Regions from separate parts of the Staphylococcus casei genome, predicted to be linked through region 1. Evidence: riboswitches for the same ligand, from Rfam matches in the RefSeq annotation. Region 1 holds a riboswitch; the other holds the start of a gene.
What was found. Region 1 has a riboswitch for S-adenosylmethionine ahead of QMO72_RS01770 (aminotransferase class I/II-fold pyridoxal phosphate-dependent enzyme). Riboswitches for the same ligand answer to the same signal wherever they lie in the genome.

Region 1 (11,174 bases):
ATAATTGGTTGGCAATTCTATGTTGGCGCTTATAAAAACTTACGCAATGGTTCTGCAAATATGGATGTACTTGTCGCTTTAGGAACAAGCGCTGCATATTTCTATAGTATTTATGAGATGATTAAATGGCTCACTTTCCAAAATTATGCACCGCATTTATATTTTGAAACAAGTGCTGTATTAATTACTCTAATTCTATTCGGTAAATATTTAGAAACACGCGCTAAGTCACAAACAACTCACGCTTTAAGTGAATTACTCAACCTCCAAGCGAAAGAAGCACGTGTATTGCGAAGTAATGAAGAACAAATGATTCCTTTGCATGAAGTCGTCAAAGGTGACATTCTAATCATTAAACCTGGTGAGAAAGTCCCTGTAGATGGGAAAGTCATCAAAGGTAACACTTCAATTGACGAGTCTATGTTAACGGGTGAATCTATCCCTATTGAAAAATCAACGAATGATACAGTCATTGGTTCAACAATGAACAAGAATGGCTCAATTTCTATTGAAGCTACTAAAGTAGGTAAAGATACTGCACTTGCTTCTATTATTAAAGTCGTAGAAGACGCCCAAGGTTCAAAAGCGCCAATCCAACGTTTAGCAGATATTATTTCTAGTTATTTCGTTCCTATTGTAGTTGGTATATCACTAATTACGTTTATTGTATGGATTACACTGATTCAATATGGTGAATTTGAACCCGCACTTGTAGCATCGATTGCAGTACTTGTCATTGCCTGTCCTTGTGCACTAGGCTTAGCAACACCTACTTCAATCATGGTAGGAACTGGAAAAGCTGCTGAAAATGGTATTTTATTTAAAGGCGGCGAACATATCGAACGCACACACAACATTGATACAATTGTCCTAGACAAGACTGGTACTATCACCAATGGTAAACCAGTCGTCACTGATTTCGAAGGTGATACTGAAACATTGCAATTGTTAGCTAGTGCAGAAAAAGGATCTGAACACCCACTTGCAGAAGCAATTGTGCAATATGCACATACTAACCAAATCACATTATTAGATGTCGATTATTTTGAAGCTATACCTGGTCATGGTATAACTGCTACATTTGATGGTAAATCACTGTATGTTGGTAACCGTAAATTTATGCTTGAGCAATCTATATCTATTGATAAAATGGAGTCACAAATGACTAAATATGAAGAAGCTGGTAAAACAGCAATGCTTATTGCAATAGATGATGAATTAAGAGGAGTCATCGCCGTTGCTGACACCGTTAAAGATTCAGCCAATAAAGCAATTCAACAACTTCATAACTTAGGTATAAACGTCGCCATGCTAACTGGAGATAACGAACGTACTGCACAAGCCATCGCAAAACAAGTAAATATCGATACTGTTATTGCACAAGTATTACCAGAAGAAAAAGCTTCAAAGATTAATGAATTACAGCATACCGGTAAAACTGTAGCTATGGTTGGTGATGGTGTAAATGATGCACCTGCACTCGTCCAAGCTGATATTGGTATTGCAATAGGCACAGGTGCTGAAGTAGCAATTGAAGCAGCTGATGTAACTATTCTAGGTGGCGATTTATTATTATTACCCAAAGCAATTCTTGCTAGTAAATCTACAATACGTAATATTCGCCAAAATTTATTTTGGGCACTCGCTTATAATATAGCTGGTATTCCTATCGCTGCAATTGGATTACTAGCACCATGGGTTGCCGGCGCTGCAATGGCTTTAAGTTCAGTGAGTGTTGTCACTAACGCATTACGCTTAAAACGCATGAAGTTATAGTTAAAATAATATTAGCCATGCGTCAATTGAATTTAAGGAGGTGATTAATATGAAAACAGAAACAATTACTGTTGAAGGTATGAGTTGTGACCACTGTAAACAGGCTGTGGAATCTGCCCTAACAAATTTAGACGGTGTATCAACTGCTACGGTCAATCTTTCAGAAGGAAATGTCGATGTCAATTACGATGATGATAAAGTAGCATTCGCTCATATGAAAGATGCAATCGAGGATCAAGGTTACGACGTAAAATAACCTTACTCAATATAAAGTAAAATGGTGATTACATATTGAAGATGTAATCACCATTTTTTATTTATAATTGCTTTTCATAAGTTAATCATTCATACACTGCACGTTGATGCTTTAGCTATTTTAATTCACACGTAGTTGCGTATCCCCTGTTTGCAATACTTCTATCGTTGCATCCAATGCATCAACGATTAAATTTTCCACAGCCGCATCTGTATAAAATGCGATATGTGGTGATACAATAACATCTTGACGCGTTATTAAATGTTTTAACAACTCATCTTCAAATGTACCCTCGCGTTGATCACTTGGAAACAAACCTTTTTCACCTTCATAGGTATCAAGTGCAGCGCCTTTAATTTTTCCGTTATCAAGTGCATTTACTAATGCTTTCGTATCAACAATCGTACCTCGGGCACAGTTAATAAATACTGCACCTTCTTTAAATTGATTAAATAACGCATCATTGAATAAATAGTTATTTTCTTTACTCGCTGGGATATGTACTGTCACAATATCAGCATCTTTAATAGCTTCACTAATACTTGTTTCATATGTTAAAAATGACTTTAACGCTTCATTGGGGAAAATATCATAAGCAACGACTTGCGTTTCGAAGCCTTTAGCAAAAATTTTCGCAACAATGCTCCCAATTCGTCCTGTACCAATCACCGCTACTTTTAAATCTTTCATAGAACGCGATAATATTTCAGGTTGCCATCTAAAATCAAACTCTGCTGTTTTCTGTTGAATATCATTATAATTACGAATTAAATTCAACGCTTGAGATACCGTGTATTCAGCTATAGAATGTGGTGAATAGGATGGTACATTAGAGATGATTAAATCATATTTCTTAGCTAACTCAAAATCATAGCAATCAAACCCTGCACTTCGTTGGGCAATCTGCTTAATACCAAATTCATGCAATTTTTTATACACTTCCTCATCTAATGGCAATTGTTGAGACAAAGATACACCATCAAAGCCTTTAACGCGATCAACTGTATCTATAGTAAGCAAATCTTTGTCTAAATCAACTTCTACCGCCCGCTGTGTAGACCATGCTTCAATATAGGGTATATCCTCTGGTCTCACTCCAAATAATTTAATCGTTGTCATAATCATTTCACTCCTAATGTTTTATTGATATAAATGTTTTAATGACTGGATTCGTTTCGCTGCTTCCACTAACTCTACATCGTTAAGGGCTAATGAAATTCTTACATAATTCCTCCCTTGTTCACCAAATGGTATACCTGGGGCCACTAGAATAGACTGTTCTTGTAATAAATACGTTACAAACGCTTCTCCATCGTATCCTTTAGGTGTTTGTAACCATAAGAAAATGCCACCCCTCATTGGTTCAAAAGGAATATGAGCTTCTTTTAATTTCTTTTCAAATTCATCTCTTCTTCGTTTAAAAGTTTCATTTTGAGTTTCTAAAAATGAATCATAATGATTTAATGCATATGTAGCGGCATCTTGAAGTGCACCAAACATCCCAGCATGTGTGTGTGTTTGAAATTTCTTCAAGGCTTGTATCATTTCTTTATTCCCAACCGCAAACCCTACTCTAAAACCAGACATGTTATATCCCTTAGATAAAGAAAATACTTCAATAGCTAAATCTTTGGCACCTTCAGATTGAAGTATACTTGGATTTTTATTATCAAAACCAAAAGCACTATACGCAAAGTCATGCACAATTTTAGTTTTTGTATTTTTAAATTGAGCTACAGCTTCATCAAATATCGATTGTGTAGCAACTGAACCAGTTGGGTTATTAGGATAAGTCAAATAAACTAGACGCGTCTTTGATAAAACTTCTTTATCTACTTTATTCCATTCTGGTAAGTAATACGGTGCTTTAAGTACCAGAGCGTGTGGCTTAGCATCAGCCAATAATACACCAGCTAAATAATCTGTATAACCTGGATCAGGTAGCAAAACATACTCCCCAGGGTTAACAATACATTGCGGTAAATTTACTAAGCCATTTTTTGTGCCATACAATATACAAACTTCATCTTCCTTATCTAAATCAACTTGATATTGCCGTTTATAAAAGTCGACAATGGCTTGTTTAAAGCTATCTTTACCATGAAACGCGCCATACTTTTGATTCTCTGGAATCCGTATTGATTCACTCAAACAGTCGATAATACCTTGGGGTGTCTCACCGTCTGGGATGCCCACTGCCATATTAATTAATGTTTTACTACCATGTTCTACTTTACGTCCCATTGTTTTCCCAAAATAACTATCAGGAATTTGAGCTAATTTATCAGAAATTACCATGTTTATGCCCTCCTATAAAAATAAAAAAGCTATATACCTTTTAAAGTGGCATATAGCTTTCACATGTCACCTATCTTTCAAGTCATATTACTTGTTGGACGAAGCACAGTACTCGACATGCAAGTCTGTTGCTGAAGTATCAATGGGCCAAATCCCTCAACTTCTCTGGATAAGTTTGTCATTATTAAATTAACTATAATTTTATCAGAATATTCATACTTGTCAATCATCTATAGATAAAAAAGAGAGTGCCTCCTAAGAGACACTCTCTGATATATAGGACTAAATGTTGAACATTTAGTTACTTAAATCTTACCACCAGTTATTTTGAGAACGGAAAGCAAGTGCTGCGTCAACTGAACCGTAACGCTCTTTAGCATAGTTAAGCATACCTTTAGTTTGAGTAGCTACTGAACCAGTTCCCCATGATTCTTTAGTTTGACCTAAACCTTGGTAACCTAATTCGTTAACAGCATTTGGATTACCGCTTGATTCAGGCATTACAATTGTATTCCACATAGCTTCTGTACCACCAGCAGCTAAGAATTGAGATTTAACTGATCCACCAGTTGAAGCAGCTGTAGTTTTTGCAGCTTCATAAGTTTTAGTTGCAGTACTTGTTTGAGCTGTTTGAACGTTAGAGTTTGATGAAGCTTTAGGCGCTTCAACTGCTTCTACGTTTGTTGTTTTTGTAGTTGCTTGTGAACGAACTTCACTAGCTGCTGTTTCATTAGTGTTTGATGAAGCTTGTGAACTTACATCTTGTGAAGCTGTGCTTTGAGAAGTTGTACTTTGAGCACCTGCTACATCGTATTTCCATGACCATGAACTACCATCTGAAGTGAAAGTATATTCGTAACCATTTAATACGAAGTCATAGTTGTACGCACCAGCGTGTAATGGTTTTTCGTTTAATTGAGCAGCTCCACTTTGAGCTAATTCAGCTAAATGACCTTGGTCAATATTTGACTCTGAAGCGTGTGCTTCATTGTGATCTGTTGACGCATAACCTGTTACGCCTAATGCTACTGCTAATGATGATGCTAAAATTGTCTTCTTCATAATAAAAAAATCCTCCATTTAAATCTTTTGTAAGTAAAATTATATTTTCGTTAAATTATTTATCGTATCTGCTAGTTAACATATCTACCAAAATTGTTTAATTTTTTTATGCGCTATTTTTTCGCCACAAATAATATACCATAAATTTCGTTGATTTATATTACACTTGTATAACAAAACTTTACAAAAGTAATGTCCTCTTGTAATATTGGAAACCTTTTCGTTTTGTTTTATAACGCCTAAATTATTTTCTTCCACTCTGATTTTGTGTATAAACCCTTTCGCGTAAGTGTTTAATTACATTTTTAAAAATAATAAATTATTTTCTGAATTATTACAGAAAACGTTTTTGTTACATAATTGTAAAATAAAAATTCGACAGAAAAATTATATTTTAGTGCAATGCTTGTAATTAATTTATTAAGAAAATATAAAAAGGCTACTGTCACGTAGCCTTTTTGAGTAATTTTACCCTTTTGTATTGAAGTATAAAAATTTCTTCTCTTAACAAACTTTACATTTTAAACTAAGAATTTGAATATTTCTCTATCATATAATTTTAATACTTTCATATAGAATGCGTTCACTAAATAACCACTAACAAATGGAACTACAAAGAATGCGATAAATACGAGTAGTAAACTTAATAATGGTGGATGATCCATAAATCTAAATCCACTTATCGGACCAACCAGTCCTATAATTCCAAAGCCTGCTGATTCTTTTGTTCCTCCTATGCCTATCAATGCACCTACAAAGCCCGTAATTAGCGCAGTAGTAAATATCGGTAATAAGATAATAGGATGCCTCACCATATTGGGAATCATCATCTTAACGCCACCTAAGAAAATTGTTATTGGCACACCTGATCTATTAATCTTAACTGTACCTGCAACAAGCACGCCTTCACATGCAACGATACCAAGAGATGCAGAGCCTGCCGCAAGCCCGCTAATCCCTATAGCCAATGCCGTTGCCACCGTAGATATCGGACTAATAATAATAAAACTGAACACCAGTGCAATGAGCATCGACATTAATATAGGTTGTAATTCAGTAAATGAATTGACAAGGTTCCCTATCCCTGTCGTAATTAATTTTATGTATGGAAGTATAAGAACACCAATAAGGCTGGCTAATACGCCAACTATCGTAGGTAAAATAATTAAAGTCAAACTACCAAATCGTTCTCCTATCACTAATATAAAGAATACTGCAATTGCAGCTGTAATCATTGTGTTAATTAAATCCCCAACCCCTACCAGCATCCACACACCATCTTTAAATTGTGCTGCACCGCTACCAACAAACGCAGAACTCGCAACGACTGCTGTCGCTAAAGGTGTAAGTTTAAAACGCATCGCAATCAATGCGCCAACTAAAAGTGGTACAGTAAATTGAATACTTTCTACTATTTGTAGTAATGTTTGGAATATAGCATATTTCGGGGCGAATAGTTTAAACAGCTCTCCTAAAATCGCATTAGGAATAAGACCTGCAACAATTGCTATTGCTACACCAGATAATACATTATTGATAAATTGTTTCGGACTCATCTTAATCATAGAAGTTCCTCCTAAGCTGTAGTAAAATATACTATATCATATTTTCTTAATTTTCAGAATATTTATTTTGTAACTTTTATTTTTTTACATCGCCTCGTCACAACATACTAAAGCACATCTTTCTAATCTTTCTCCAGAAAGCAAACTACTTTCTTTCATTTAGAAAAATGTGCTTTAAGCAGTTACTGCATACTTATTCTTCATACGCTTAGTTATCCATGAGTTTTGCAGTAAGTACAAGGCCTTGCGTGTCATTTTCAAAAAACTCTAGTTTTTGCAACTTATTATTTTGAGGTAAAAAAATTTCAAACTGTTCCCATATCCAAAAAGCAATATTTTCAGCAGTTGTATTCATTTCTGGTAATGTCTCATTAACCAATTGATATTCTAAGTAGGGTGCGATATGTGCCTTATAGAGCTTGTCAACTTCATTAAAATCCATAGCTAAGCCATAATGATCTATTTCAGATAAAATCTCTACATTAAATTTATATTGTTGGTTTTCTAGATCTTTGTGCAATTTTTCTGTGAAATAAATTCGATTGTCACATTTAAATTCATAAAAAGTTTTTATTAATACTGCATTATTTCTATATTTAAATGTTTCAGGTGGTAAAATATCATCAAATTGAGTCATCATTGTTCACTCCTTTTCCCTTTACCAACCTATACCCTTTTCTCTTTCTTCTATATAAAACTACAGAAGCTTGATGTTTTTAAATATGAATGCGCGGCAAGATGATATATAAATCATTATATACGAAAGGTTGTGGCATATGACTATCTATATCCAAAGGATATATGATGATGCACAAATTGAAGATATACGTATACTGGTTGATTGCGTATGGCCAAGAGGTATATCGAAAGATACGGCTAATTTTGATTATTGGTTAAAAGATATTGCCCCTACATCCCCTCTAAGAAAGTGGTTTAATCACGACCTCCAATTATACGCTGCATTTACAGAAAAATATAAAAAAGAATTATGTGAAAATGAAGAGCATAATCAAGCTGTTGTTTTGCAAAATTCATTTTACTAAAAGCATATATTTTAATCACAAGTGAAATAACAGATAATCACCGATTCAATTTCATCATCAATGATATTAACGCACAAATAAAGCCTTAGCATATCATCCAAGGCTTTATTTGTGCGTTAATTATTGTAAGCTAATAATCAAACAAACTTTCTTCTCCTTCAGGCAAACTTTCCACAAATGCTTTAGGATTTACTGCATAATCATTTCCTATGCCATCTTTCATACGTTGAAAGTGCAAATGAGATCCTGTTGTTTGTTCTCCTGTGTTACCTGAAAGTGCAATCACCTCTCCAGCTTTAACCTCATCTCCTACATTGACTTTAAAATCATTCAAGTGCATATACCATTGATGATAGCGGCCATTTGATTCTGCGATTTGTACTACTTTTCCTCCTAATTTATTATTAAATGTTCTTGTCACTTTGCCATCAGAAGCTGCCTTTACTGGTGTATCTTCTGGTAAATCATAATCAATACCGAAGTGTTTGCCATCAAAATCACTATATTGATATTCACCAAATGTTTCTGTCTCTCTACTACGATCAAAAAAGTCACTATAGGATGAGGAATGATTACTACGATCATCTCTTCGTTGCTCAGTTAAATTTTTATTTATACGCTCTTGTATGGATTCTAAATTCGTTATTAATAGCACAATAGGTACAATAATAATTATTAAAAGAATAAATGTTCTAATTGTATTTGCCACTATTTGAGTCACCTTCATATTTATTTTTTGCTTATTATAATATTAGTATAATTTTTATATTACTCTTTTGCTAATCATCTAACTCAAAAACCGCTCATACTTTAGTTGTATAAAATTCAAAATAAAAACAAGCCACTATTAATTTATTACAAATAACGTGGCTTGCCTTTATTTTTATCACTTATATTTCATCACTATAAGCATGGTTCCTCTTATGAATTATAACTTTTTAACATACTTTCCATCAAACTCCAAACACGCTCTACATCAACTGCTGTTGCAAAGTAGGCATTTTTTTCACCTTGCGTAATATGATTCAAATCTACAACCATTGTTCCATATGTTAATGCGCTCTGGTGCTCTATATCAATATGGGTATGCTGCATTGTAAATAGCGTTGGATCTAATAAATATAGTATGGTACATGCATCATGGATAGGACCACCATCCATATCAAAGTGTGTTTTATATGTTGATTTAAAGAATTCTAATAATTCTACAACAAATCGAGCAATTTGATTATCTATACATTTAAAACGGTCGATAATTTGAGTTGTCGCAAGCACTTGGTGTGTGACATCCAAACCAAAAACATTGATATGGATGCCACTATCAAATACACGTTTAGCCGCTTCGGCATCTACCCATATATTAAATTCAGCAGTAGGTGTCCAATTTCCAAACGTGCCACCACCCATAATAGTAATCGATTCAATATATTGAGCGATACTAGGATCTTTGATTAACGCTGTCGCTATGTTCGTTAATGGGCCTGTTGCGACAATCGTTACCGGTTCTATACTGTGTTTGAGCTGTTCAATAATCACATCGACAGCATGACTTTGAGTAGGTTTAAGCGATGGTACTTCTGGTAATTTCGGTCCATCCAAGCCAGTATCACCATGAATTTCAGAAGCAAAAGAAGCTGATTTAATCAGCGGACGTGTCGCACCAATAGAAACATCAATATCAGCCCTACCCATAACATCTAATACATTTAATGCATTTTTAGTATTTTTTTCAACTGCTTGATTACCAGCAACAGTTGTCACAGCTAAAATATCCAATGTACTTAACTTTGCACCAGCTAATATGAGTGCAATTGCATCATCATGCCCAGGATCACAATCCATTATAATTTTTTTACGCATCATCACCACTCCTACCTATCGTTCTATATTATTTCATCTTATTATTGTGCCGTATGTTTCTTATACTGGCGATACATAAACGCAAGTACAATCAACCATAATGGCGCAAAAATCACACCGATACGTGTTTCAGGATTTACGAGTAATACCCCAAAAATAAAGATGAAGAATATTATGATACAAACAGCCATATGCTTTCCACCTGGCATCTTATATTTACTTCGTTTATGTAAATCAGGTCGTTGCTTGGTGTATCTATAATAAGCTATTGTAATAAGCGTCCAGATAAAAATATTTAATACTGTCGATACTGTACTAATATATACAAACACTGTAGTTGCATTAGGGATGAAATAATTAAGCAATACAGCAAACATTAAGAATGAACATGTTACGAGTATCGCTGTAAGCGGCACACCTCTCCGATTTGTAACTTGAAACTTAGGTGGTGCTTGTTGCCTATCTGCCAAACCAAACAGCGTTCTACTATTTGCAAAAATACCACTATTACATGCGGAGGCTGCGGCAGTTAATACAACAAAGTTGATAATTCCTGCTGCAAAAGGTATACCAACTAATGCAAATAATTTAACAAAAGGACTACTTTCAGGATCTAACTCATTCCACGGAATAATAGAAATAATGACAGCAATTGCACCAATATAAAATATTAAAATTCTAAATGGTACATTGTTAATTGCCTTAGGAATTGTCTTTTCCGGATTTTTGGTTTCACCGGCTGTAATACCTATCATTTCAATCCCTAAAAATGAAAATATTGCCATTTGGAAAGACATAAAGAATCCCGATAGTCCATTGGGGAAAATCCCCCCATGACTATAAATATTAGAAACACTCGCCTCTCCATATGGTGTTTTGTAAGCCATGACAATCATCACAACACCTACAACAATTAATGCCAGTATTGTCGCAACTTTAATAATCGCAAACCAAAATTCTAGCTCACCAAATAATCTAGTACTTAATAAATTGAAACACATCAATAACAATACACATGCTAATGCAGATAGCCAATTAGGTATTTGTGGCCACCAAAACGAAACATATTTCGCAACAGCCGTTACTTCAGCCATTCCAGATATAATCCAAGTTAGCCAATAAGTCCATCCAGTAATAAAACCTGCCAAAGACCCTACATATTCATGTGTAATATCCGCAAATGAATTAAATTTCGTATTAGATAGCAACATTTCTCCCATCGCTCTCATAAACATAAACAATACAAATCCAACTATAATATAAGTTAACAATATCGATGGACCCGCTAAATGTATCGATTGCCCAGCACCTAGA
Region 2 (11,174 bases), 380 kb from region 1:
ATTTTGAACGTGCTGCTAAGGTTTCAGGTGCGCGCTTCGTATTCTTAACAGGTGAAGGGGCACAATTAGAAAGAGCGTTAATGAATTACATGATTACAAAACATACTACACAACATGGTTATACTGAAATGATGGTGCCACAATTAGTAAATGCAGATTCAATGTATGGTACAGGTCAATTGCCTAAATTTGAAGAAGATTTATTTAAAGTTGAAAAGGAAGGCTTATATACAATTCCAACAGCTGAAGTGCCACTTACAAACTACTATCGTAATGAAATTATTGATCCAGATGTACTACCAGCTAAATTCACAGCACAATCAGCTTGTTATCGCAGTGAAGCGGGTTCTGCTGGACGTGATACAAGAGGCCTTATTCGTTTACACCAATTCGATAAAGTTGAAATGGTACGCGTAGAAAAACCTGAAGACTCTTGGGAAGCACTTGAAGAAATGACGGGACATGCAGAGGCAATATTAGAAGAACTTGGTTTACCTTATCGTCGTGTAAACTTATGCACAGGAGATATTGGATTTGGCGCAAGTAAAACCTATGATTTAGAAGTTTGGTTACCGAGCTATAATGATTATAAAGAAATAAGTTCTTGTTCAAACATTACTGATTTCCAAGCGCGTCGAGCGAATATTCGATTCAAACGTGATAAAAATTCAAAACCAGAATTAGTCCATACACTTAATGGTAGTGGTTTAGCAGTTGGACGTACATTTGCTGCTATAGTTGAAAATTATCAAAATGAAGATGGTTCAGTAACAATTCCAGAAGTATTAGTTCCATTTATGGGTGGTAAAACAGTTATTCAATCAGTTTAATAAATATAATAAAGCAATACTAAGAACCGCATGACAACGCCCCTTGTCGTGTGGTTTTTTATTTTGCAGGGTAGGGTGGGGGAGGTGTAAATACATAAAAAATTATAAAAATAGCAAAAATAAAGCAGCGAATCAGAAGAGAAACAGACGAAGTGCTAGAGAAAAAGATAGGGTAGTCTAAACATTTACAGAAAATTCCGAAACCTAAAATAAGGCGGTAAAACAATGCTTTTACACAACCACTTGTCTTCCGTCACACAAACGGTAGTGTAAAGGCGTTGAATGTTGTTTATACTTTATATTAGAATACAGCTATTATTTTAATATAAAGGAGTGAGGCTGTGGAGCCACATGTAACGTTTAGACAAGGTGTTAAAGAATGTATACCTACGTTGTTAGGGTATGCAGGAGTGGGGTTGTCATTTGGTATTGTGGCAATAGCCTCAGGTTTTAGTTTACTAGAAATTATTTTGCTCAGTCTTGTCATTTATGCTGGCGCAGCACAGTTTATTATTTGTGCGTTAGTCATATCAGGAACACCCATTTCGGCGATTATATTAACTACTTTTATTGTTAATTCTAGAATGTTTCTACTGAGTATGACGCTTGCTCCAAGTTATAAAAACTATGGATTATTCAACCGGCTAGGCCTTGGAACGCTAATTACAGATGAAACATTTGGTGTTGCGATTACACCACATCTAAAAGGTGAAAAAATTAATGACCGTTGGTTACACGGGTTAAACATCACTGCATACTTATTTTGGACGCTTGCGTCGATTGTAGGCGCAGTTTTTGGTAAATACATACATAATCCAGATGCATTAGGTCTCGATTTCGCAATTACTGCTATGTTTATCTTTTTAGCAATTTCACAGTTTGAAACCATCCAACGCTCACACATTAAGACTTATCTTGTATTAATCGTGTGCGTCATTGTTATGATGCTTTTATTTAGTTTGATAATGCCGTCATATATAGCAATTATTCTTGCAGCCACACTAACTGCTGCTTTAGGGGTGGTGATGGATCGATGACAACTACACTACATATGCTAATGATTATCTTATTGTGTGGTATTGTGACATGGCTTACACGTGTAATACCATTCGTTATGATATCCAAGATACGTTTATCTGAAAAGACAGTAAAATGGCTATCTTTTATTCCGATAACGTTATTTACAGCGTTGGTTATTGACGGAGCGATAGAACAACATGAAGGTAGTATGGGTTATAATTTGAACGTGCCATTCTTAATTACGATGATTCCAACCATTTTGATTGCTCTATACACTAGAAGTCTAACGATTACGATCATTAGTGGAATTATTATTACAGCAATTATACGATGGTTCTTTTAATTATTTCATTGATGTAAGTCGTAATATCCGTTAGAATAACAATAATTAGAAAATTATGAAATTTCTTTATTTCAAGTATGTTTATTAGGGAATGATATTTAGTACACTGAGATATATACAATTAAAATCAAATCTTATTTCGAGAAGCTGAGGGATTTGGCCCCGTGAAGCTTCAGCAACCGGCTATTTTAAGTACGGTGCTAAAACCAACGAGAGACTCGAATGATAAGTATGATTAACTTCTTACTTATAATGGGTGAGGAGTTTTTTATTAAGTAGGGGGTAAATCATGACGAATTATACGGTTGATACATTAGAATTAGGGCCATTTACAACAGAGTCAGGTGAGACAATCTCTAACCTAAAGTTACGATATGAGCATGTTGGATTAGCAGGACAACCGCTTGTCGTAGTATGCCATGCGTTAACAGGAAACCATTTAACTTATGGAACAAGTGAAAACCCCGGTTGGTGGAGAGAAATTATTGATGGTGGTTATATGCCAATACATGATTATCAATTTTTAACATTTAATGTAATAGGTAGCCCGTATGGTTCAAGTTCAGCGCTAACTGATGAAGATTTCCCACAACATCTTACGTTACGTGATATTGTACGCGCCATAGAATTGGGTATTGAAACATTAGGACATCAAAAAATTAATATTCTTATCGGTGGGTCTTTAGGCGGCATGCAAGCAGTGGAATTATTGTACAACCGTAAATTTGTTGTTGAAAAGGCTGTGATTCTTGCTGCTACAGATAGAACTTCCTCGTATAGCCGTGCCTTTAATCAAATTGCGAGACAGTCTATTCATTTGAATCGCAAGGAAGGTATGAGTATTGCAAGACAGTTGGGTTTCTTAACTTATCGTTCATCTAAAAGTTATGATAAGCGTTTTACACCAGACCAAGTCGTGGCTTATCAAAAACACCAAGGCGATAAATTTAAAGATTACTTTGATGCAGCTTGCTATTTAACACTACTGGATGTCTTGGATAGTCATGATGTAGATAGAGGGCGTAATGACGTGGACACAGTGTTTAGGCAATTAGATACGAAAGTTATGACTATGGGATTTACAGATGATTTGCTTTATCCAGATGACCTTGTACGTGCAGTAGGGGAGCGCTTTAAATATCATAAACACTTTTTTGTGCCAGATAATGTCGGGCATGACGGTTTCTTGCTTAATTTTAATGACTGGGCACCTAATTTATATCATTTCTTAAAAGTTTCTCAATTTAAAAGAAAATGATATTGCCTGATTAAGCTAAATAAAATGACGTACAGGACGACAAACAGTAACTATACTGGGCATAACTGGGCATATTTTATGCATGGTTATTACTTGTCGTCCTATTTTTATGTGAATGAACCATAAGCAACCACAGACTAATGCAATTTATTTTAATCTTTAATTAATATGGGCGACAAAATTGTGAAAAAGTTTTAAAGAGGTTAAAATAGAAGTTATAGTCAAAAATAGTATGGGAGTGGCGAATTTGTTTTCAAAAATATATCCTAAGGCAGCTATCCTTGGTACATTAGCACTAATCATAGTCGCTTTAGCTTTACATATATTACCACCGCTTGGACTGGTATTAAGTCTCTTTGCAACAATACCAGGCATTATCTTATGGCATAAATCTTTAGAAACATTTGGCATAACAGCGGTTATTACAGTTATTTTAACAACTTTATTGGGTAATATTTTTGTATTAACTATCATGGTCCTCGTACTCGTCTTGAGTTTCGTTGTAGGCCAATTATTAAAAGAACGTACGTCTAAAGAGCGTATACTTTATATTACAACTACATATATCAGTATAGTCTCATTAATTGCAGTTATGGTCTTACAAGTATCTGATAAATTGCCAAAAGCAACAACAATTATGAAGCCAGTGAAACAACAATTGTATCATCTTATTTCAGAATCTGGAGCGAGCGCAGACTATAAACAAATGCTTGCAGAAGGCTTCCGTCAAGTTTCGGTGCAACTACCGAGTTATGTAGTTTTTGCAGTATTTCTACTCGTATTAATCAATTTAATTATCACTTTTCCAATTTTACGTAAATTCAAGATTGCTACACCAATATTCAAACCATTATATGCATGGCAAATGAAGCGTTCATTATTATTTATTTATATAATTGTATTGCTTTGTGTTATGTTTGCCGCCCAACCGGGTACATTCCAAAGTACCGTATTAAATTTAGAAATTGTGTTATCATTATGTATGTATATTCAGGGATTAAGTGTTATTCACTTTTTTGGTAAAGCTAAATCCATGCCGCCTGCACTTACAGTTGTATTGATGGTGATAGGGACAATATTGATGCCAGTCACACACATTGTAAGTTTGCTGGGTGTTATAGATTTATGTGTTAATCTAAAAAGTATCATTAAAAAATGATTTGAGGTGGAAGAATGAACCGTCAATCCACTAAAAAAGCTTTGGTTTTACCATTTATTATTATGGCACTAACAGCAATTGCACTTGTCGTTGTTTGGTTTATATTTAATCAATTGATTGCAGGTATTGCAACGGTTGTATTAGTGTTTGTAATTATCGGGACAGCATTTATGGTAAGGCAGGCTTTACAGAAATTAGACAACTATGTAAATAATCTAGGTGGGAAAATTTCAGCAGGCAATAACATAACAATTAAGAATTTACCTATTGGAATGATCATCCTAGATGAGAATGAAAACATAGAGTGGATGAACCAATTTATGTCGGAACGTTTAACTCGTAATGTGATTTCCGATCCAGTTAATGAAGTATATCCTAATATCTTAAAACAATTAGAAAAAACGCAAGAAATTGAAATTCAAGAAAATGATTACCATTATCGTGTGCGATATTCAGAAAACGAACATGTATTGTATTTCTTCGATATAACAGAGGAAGTTCAAACACATGAATTGTATGAAGAATCTAAACCGATTATTGCAACACTTTTCTTAGATAATTATGATGAAATTACTCAAAATATGAACGATACACAGCGTTCAGAGATTAACTCTATGGTAACGCGTGTCATTAGTAGGTGGGCCGCAGAATATAATGTGTACTTTAAACGTTATAGTTCTGATCAATTTGTTTCTTATTTAAATCAGCGTATTTTAAATGAAATTGAGGCCTCTAACTTTAGTATTTTGGGACAATTACGAGAAAAAAGTGTGGGTTACCGTGCGCAATTAACGTTAAGTATTGGTGTTGGAGAAGGTTCAGAGGACTTAATTGATCTTGGAGAGCTTTCTCAATCAGGTCTAGATTTAGCACTCGGTCGCGGCGGTGACCAAGTTGCGATTAAGCATATGAACGGGAACGTCCGTTTTTACGGCGGTAAGACTGACCCTATGGAAAAACGTACGCGCGTAAGAGCACGAGTGATTTCACATGCTTTAAAAGATATCTTAATGGAAGGCGACAAAGTTATCATTATGGGACATACACGTCCTGACTTAGATGCGATAGGCGCCGCAATTGGTGTATCACGTTTTGCAATGATGAATAATTTAGATGCCTATATCGTATTGAATGAATCAGACATAGATCCAACGTTACGTCGAGTCATGGAAGCAGTGAATGAAAAGCCCGAGTTGAAAGATCGTTTCATTACTTCAGATGAAGCGTGGGATATTATGACATCTAAGACAACTTTAGTTATCGTCGATACACATAAACCAGAAATGGTTATTGATGAAAATATTTTAAATAAAGCTAATCGTAAAGTCGTTATTGATCACCATAGACGTGGTGAAAGTTTCATTTCTAGTCCATTGTTAATCTACATGGAACCATACGCGAGCTCCACAGCAGAGCTTGTAACAGAACTATTAGAGTATCAACCGACCGAACAACGACTGACACGTCTAGAATCGACCGTGATGTTTGCAGGTATTATAGTCGATACACGTAACTTTACTTTACGTACTGGTTCGAGAACGTTCGATGCTGCGAGTTATTTACGTGCACATGGTGCAGATACTATTTTGACCCAACATTTCTTAAAAGATGATATCGATACTTACATTAATCGTACTGAGTTAATTCAAACTGTGAAATTGCAAGAGCACGGTGTTGCAATCGCTTATGGTTCAGACGAAAAAATCTATCATCCTGTTACAGTTGCACAGGCAGCTGATGAACTGTTAAGTTTAGATGGTGTAGAAGCATCATACGTAATTGCTAGACGTGAAGATAATGTCGTAGGTATGTCTGCACGATCACTGGGTGCAGTTAATGTACAATTAACGATGGAAGCGCTAGGTGGCGGTGGCCACTTGACTAACGCAGCCACACAACTAAAAGATGTGACTGTCGATGAAGCGATTGAGCAATTACAAGAAGCAATCACAGAACAAATGAGTAGGAGTGAAAATTCATGAAAGTAATATTTACACAAGATGTAAAAGGTAAAGGTAAAAAAGGCGAAGTTAAAGATGTACCAGTGGGTTATGCAAATAACTTTCTGTTAAAAAATAACTACGCTGTAGAAGCAACACCAGGCAATCTAAAACAATTAGAAAGAAAAAATAAAGCTGCAGAAGCAGAACGTCAACAAGAAATTGATGATGCCAAAAAATTAAAAGAACAACTCAGCAATATCGAAGTCGAAGTATCTGCTAAAACAGGTGAAGGCGGCAAATTATTTGGTTCAGTAAGTACAAAACAAATTGCACAAGCATTACAAGAGCAACATAATATTAAAATTGACAAACGTAAAATGGATTTACCAAACGGTATCCATGCATTGGGTTATACAAATGTACCAGTTAAACTAGACAAAGAAGTTGAAGGTACAATTCGTGTGCACACAGTGGAACAATAATAACGGATTGAGTATATGAGGTGTAATCGTAATGGATGGAATGTATGAACAAAATCAAATGCCACATAGCAATGAGGCTGAACAATCTGTCTTAGGTGCCATTATCATAGATCCAGAATTGATTAACACAACTCAGGAAGTCTTGCTTCCTGAGTCCTTTTATAGAGGCGCACATCAACACATCTTTAGAGCTATGATGAATCTCAACGAAGACAATAAAGATATTGACGTGGTAACAATCATGGATCAATTGTCACAAGAAGGACGATTGAATGAAGCGGGTGGACCACAATATCTTGCTGAGTTATCTAGCAATGTACCAACAACGCGTAATATCCAGTACTATACAGAGATTGTTTTTAAACACGCAACTAAGCGTAAATTAATTCAAACTGCTGATAGCATCGCAAATGATGGTTACAATGATGAACTGGAACTTGATACGATACTTAATGATGCGGAACGACGTATATTAGAATTATCATCGACACGTGAAAGTGACGGTTTTAAAGATATTCGTGATGTACTTGGTGACGTATATGAAAACGCGGAGTTATTAGATCAAAATAGTGGTCAGACACCTGGGATACCTACAGGTTATCGAGATTTAGATCAGATGACTGCTGGGTTCAACCGTAATGATTTAATTATTTTAGCAGCCCGACCTTCTGTAGGTAAGACTGCCTTCGCACTTAATATTGCGCAAAAAGTAGCCACACATGAAGATCATTTCTCTGTAGGGATCTTCTCGCTTGAGATGGGTGCTGATCAGCTAGCAACACGTATGATTTGTAGTTCGGGTAATGTCGATTCCAACCGTTTGAGAACGGGGATGATGACAGAAGAAGACTGGAACCGTTTTACAATAGCAGTAGGTAAACTATCACGCACAAAGATATTTATTGATGATACACCAGGTATTCGTATTACGGATATCCGTTCGAAATGTCGACGCTTAAAGCAAGAGCATGGGTTAGATATGATTGTCATTGACTATCTGCAGTTAATTTCTGGTAGTGGATCACGCTTTTCAGATAACCGTCAACAAGAAGTTTCTGAGATTTCTCGTACGTTAAAAGCGATAGCCAGAGAACTAGAATGTCCAGTTATTGCATTGAGTCAGCTTTCTCGTGGCGTGGAACAACGTCAGGATAAACGACCAATGATGAGTGATATTCGTGAATCAGGTTCTATTGAGCAAGATGCCGATATCGTTGCCTTCTTATATCGTGATGATTATTATAATCGTGGCGAAGACGAAGATGACGATGATTCAAATTATGAACCTCAAACAAATGACGATAATGGTGAGATTGAAATTATAATCGCCAAACAGCGTAACGGCCCAACCGGCACAGTGAAGTTACACTTTATGAAACAATACAATAAATTTACCGATATAGATTATGCCCATGCAGAGATGGGATAAAAAAAGATAAAAAATAATTTTACCGTACAATAATGCTTGAATTTGTTTTATTGTACGGTTTTTGTTTGCATTCAGTTCGTTTGTTTCAATGGAAGTATGTATCGTAATCTTATGATAATTAAAGGTAAAAGGTTGGTATGACTAGGTCTATAGCGTGTGCGTTTAGTTTTTAAGAATTTCAAAAAGTTATAAAATGATGAAAAATCAATGTTCGATTTTTGTTTGCATTATGCCTTTTGTATTGGTAGAATACGAAATGGTTAATTGAGAAAAACTTGGAGGTGCTCATATGTCATCAATCGTAGTCGTTGGGACACAATGGGGAGACGAAGGTAAAGGTAAAATTACGGATTTCTTAGCAGAACAAGCAGATGTTATTGCACGTTTTTCAGGCGGTAACAATGCAGGCCATACAATTAAATTTGGTGGAGAAACATACAAATTACACTTAGTACCATCTGGTATTTTCTATAAAGAAAAATTAGCAGTTATCGGAAATGGTGTAGTTGTAGATCCAGTCGCATTATTAAAAGAATTAGACGCTTTAAATGAAAGAGGTATTTCAACAGATAATTTACGTATTTCTAATCGCGCTCAAGTTATTTTACCTTATCACTTAAAACAAGATGAATATGAAGAAGAACGCCGCGGAGATAATAAAATCGGTACAACGAAAAAAGGTATCGGTCCAGCTTATGTAGATAAAGCACAACGCATCGGTATTCGTGTAGCGGATTTATTAGACAAAGAAACATTTGAAAAACTATTAAAACAAAATATTGAACATAAAGAAGCTTATTTCAAAGGTATGTTTGGTAAAACGTGCCCATCATTTGATGAAATCTTTGAAACATATTATGCTGCAGGTCAACGTTTAGCACCATTCGTTACAGATACAGCTAAAGTGTTAGATGATGCATTTGTTGCAGATGAAAAAGTATTGTTCGAAGGCGCACAAGGCGTTATGTTAGATATCGATCATGGTACATATCCATTCGTTACATCAAGTAACCCAGTTGCAGGTAATGTTACTGTAGGTGGCGGTGTAGGTCCAACGTTCGTGTCAAAAGTAATCGGCGTATGTAAGGCGTATACATCTCGTGTTGGTGATGGTCCATTCCCAACAGAACTATTTGACGAAGATGGTCATCATATCCGTGAAGTTGGTCGTGAATACGGTACAACTACAGGACGTCCACGTCGTGTAGGTTGGTTCGACTCAGTTGTATTACGTCACTCACGTCGTGCAAGTGGTATTACAGATTTATCTATCAATTCTATCGATGTATTAACAGGTCTTGAAAATGTGAAGATTTGTACTGCATACGAATTAGACGGTAAAGAAATCACTGAATACCCTGCAAACTTAAAAGACTTACAACGCTGCAAGCCAATCTTTGAAACATTACCAGGTTGGACTGAAGATGTTACAAGTTGCCGTACTTTAGAAGAGTTACCTGATAATGCACGTAACTATTTAGAACGTATTTCTGAGTTATGTGATGTGAAGATTTCAATCTTCTCAGTAGGTCCAGACCGTAATCAAACAAACTTATTAGAAGATTTATGGGAAGTATAAAGTACATAAATCGAGCATGTTAAGATATTCAAAAAAATACCTTGTAGCTGTTGCCAATATTGGCGCATCTACAAGGTATTTTTGTTTATCTTAAATTGTATGAATTACTTACAATTTTGGTCGCGAAATGCGAGTATGCGATCTACGGCTAATTCATAACCTGGACGCTGATTTGGTTCAGTATCTCTAATTTGGTCTATATTGTGTTGGTAATAATCCAAATTGCCTAACATATCTAATACAGTTTGTTTTAGTATTTCAGGTGTCATCGTTTCTGCATTTAATTGTTGGCCTAAATTTAAGTCTTCTATTTGTTGAGCAACAACTGGTTGATCGGCACTCTGCGGAAATGCAAGCATCGGCACACCCATCATCATAGATTCATTTGTGCTATTCATCCCTGCGTGCGTTAAGAATAATGAAGTATGTTGGAGGAGCTCGGTTTGAGGAACATATGCTTTAAGTATAAAATTATCTGGAATGTCTTCAAAATCTTCTAAACGATTTTCATTGCCTATGGAAACAACTACAGTTACATTTAAATCTCTCAATGCTTTAAAACATTTATTGAAAAAGGCAATATTTTGATTAAAGATGGTGCCTAGAGAAATATAAATGATAGGTCGAGAACGATCAATTTGCTCCATAAAACCAGATGGTTGTGGCTGGATCACTGAAGGACCTGCAAAGTAATTGCGCTGTGAATCAAAAGAAGCATAGTCTATTTGAAATTTTTCCATAACATAAGATAGGTTTAAATCACCTGGGTTATTCATGACTTCAAAGCGAGAAGGCACATCGACATGATATGTAGATTCAACGTGTTGCTTCAATTCATCAAACGCTGCATTTGCGTTATCAACTTCATCTTGAGTAAGCGTTGTGGCTAAATGTTTCGTAAAAGCATCAAACGTTTGTGTAGTTTGGTTAAACGATGTAACGGTTGATATAGTAGGGATATTTAATTTTTGTGATACTAAGTGGCCGCAACCAAACATAGAATCATGGATGAGATAATCATAATGTTCATGTTGTACGTCTTCTAATATTTGTGGCAAGATAATGTCTGTCGTTTTTAAAAGGCCATTGATGACGTTAAAGAGATGATTCATACCATATGTAGTAAAAGCC

Region 2: another riboswitch for S-adenosylmethionine. It lies ahead of metX (homoserine O-acetyltransferase MetX); the one in region 1 lies ahead of QMO72_RS01770 (aminotransferase class I/II-fold pyridoxal phosphate-dependent enzyme).

Annotation. Positions count from the first base shown of each region.
Region 1 covers NZ_CP125718.1:397,837-409,010, reverse strand. Annotated here, with positions in the region: gene QMO72_RS01785 (heavy metal translocating P-type ATPase) at 1-1,776, shown strand, start outside; gene copZ (copper chaperone CopZ) at 1,826-2,032, shown strand; gene QMO72_RS01775 (D-lactate dehydrogenase) at 2,153-3,151, opposite strand; gene QMO72_RS01770 (aminotransferase class I/II-fold pyridoxal phosphate-dependent enzyme) at 3,173-4,330, opposite strand; SAM riboswitch class I at 4,398-4,506, opposite strand; gene QMO72_RS01765 (aggregation-promoting factor C-terminal-like domain-containing protein) at 4,643-5,392, opposite strand; gene QMO72_RS01760 (PTS sugar transporter subunit IIC) at 5,914-6,957, opposite strand; gene QMO72_RS01755 (6-pyruvoyl trahydropterin synthase family protein) at 7,166-7,594, opposite strand; gene QMO72_RS01750 (DUF488 domain-containing protein) at 7,734-8,000, shown strand; gene QMO72_RS01745 (M23 family metallopeptidase) at 8,131-8,709, opposite strand; gene QMO72_RS01740 (nucleoside hydrolase) at 8,922-9,860, opposite strand; gene QMO72_RS01735 (amino acid permease) at 9,902-11,174, opposite strand, start outside.
Region 2 covers NZ_CP125718.1:12,943-24,116, forward strand. Annotated here, with positions in the region: gene serS (serine--tRNA ligase) at 1-830, shown strand, start outside; gene QMO72_RS00050 (AzlC family ABC transporter permease) at 1,172-1,867, shown strand; gene QMO72_RS00055 (AzlD domain-containing protein) at 1,864-2,193, shown strand; SAM riboswitch class I at 2,325-2,425, shown strand; gene metX (homoserine O-acetyltransferase MetX) at 2,483-3,451, shown strand; gene QMO72_RS00065 (DUF2232 domain-containing protein) at 3,699-4,610, shown strand; gene QMO72_RS00070 (DHH family phosphoesterase) at 4,625-6,592, shown strand; gene rplI (50S ribosomal protein L9) at 6,589-7,035, shown strand; gene dnaB (replicative DNA helicase) at 7,067-8,464, shown strand; gene QMO72_RS00085 (adenylosuccinate synthase) at 8,754-10,043, shown strand; gene QMO72_RS00090 (macrolide family glycosyltransferase) at 10,148-11,174, opposite strand, start outside.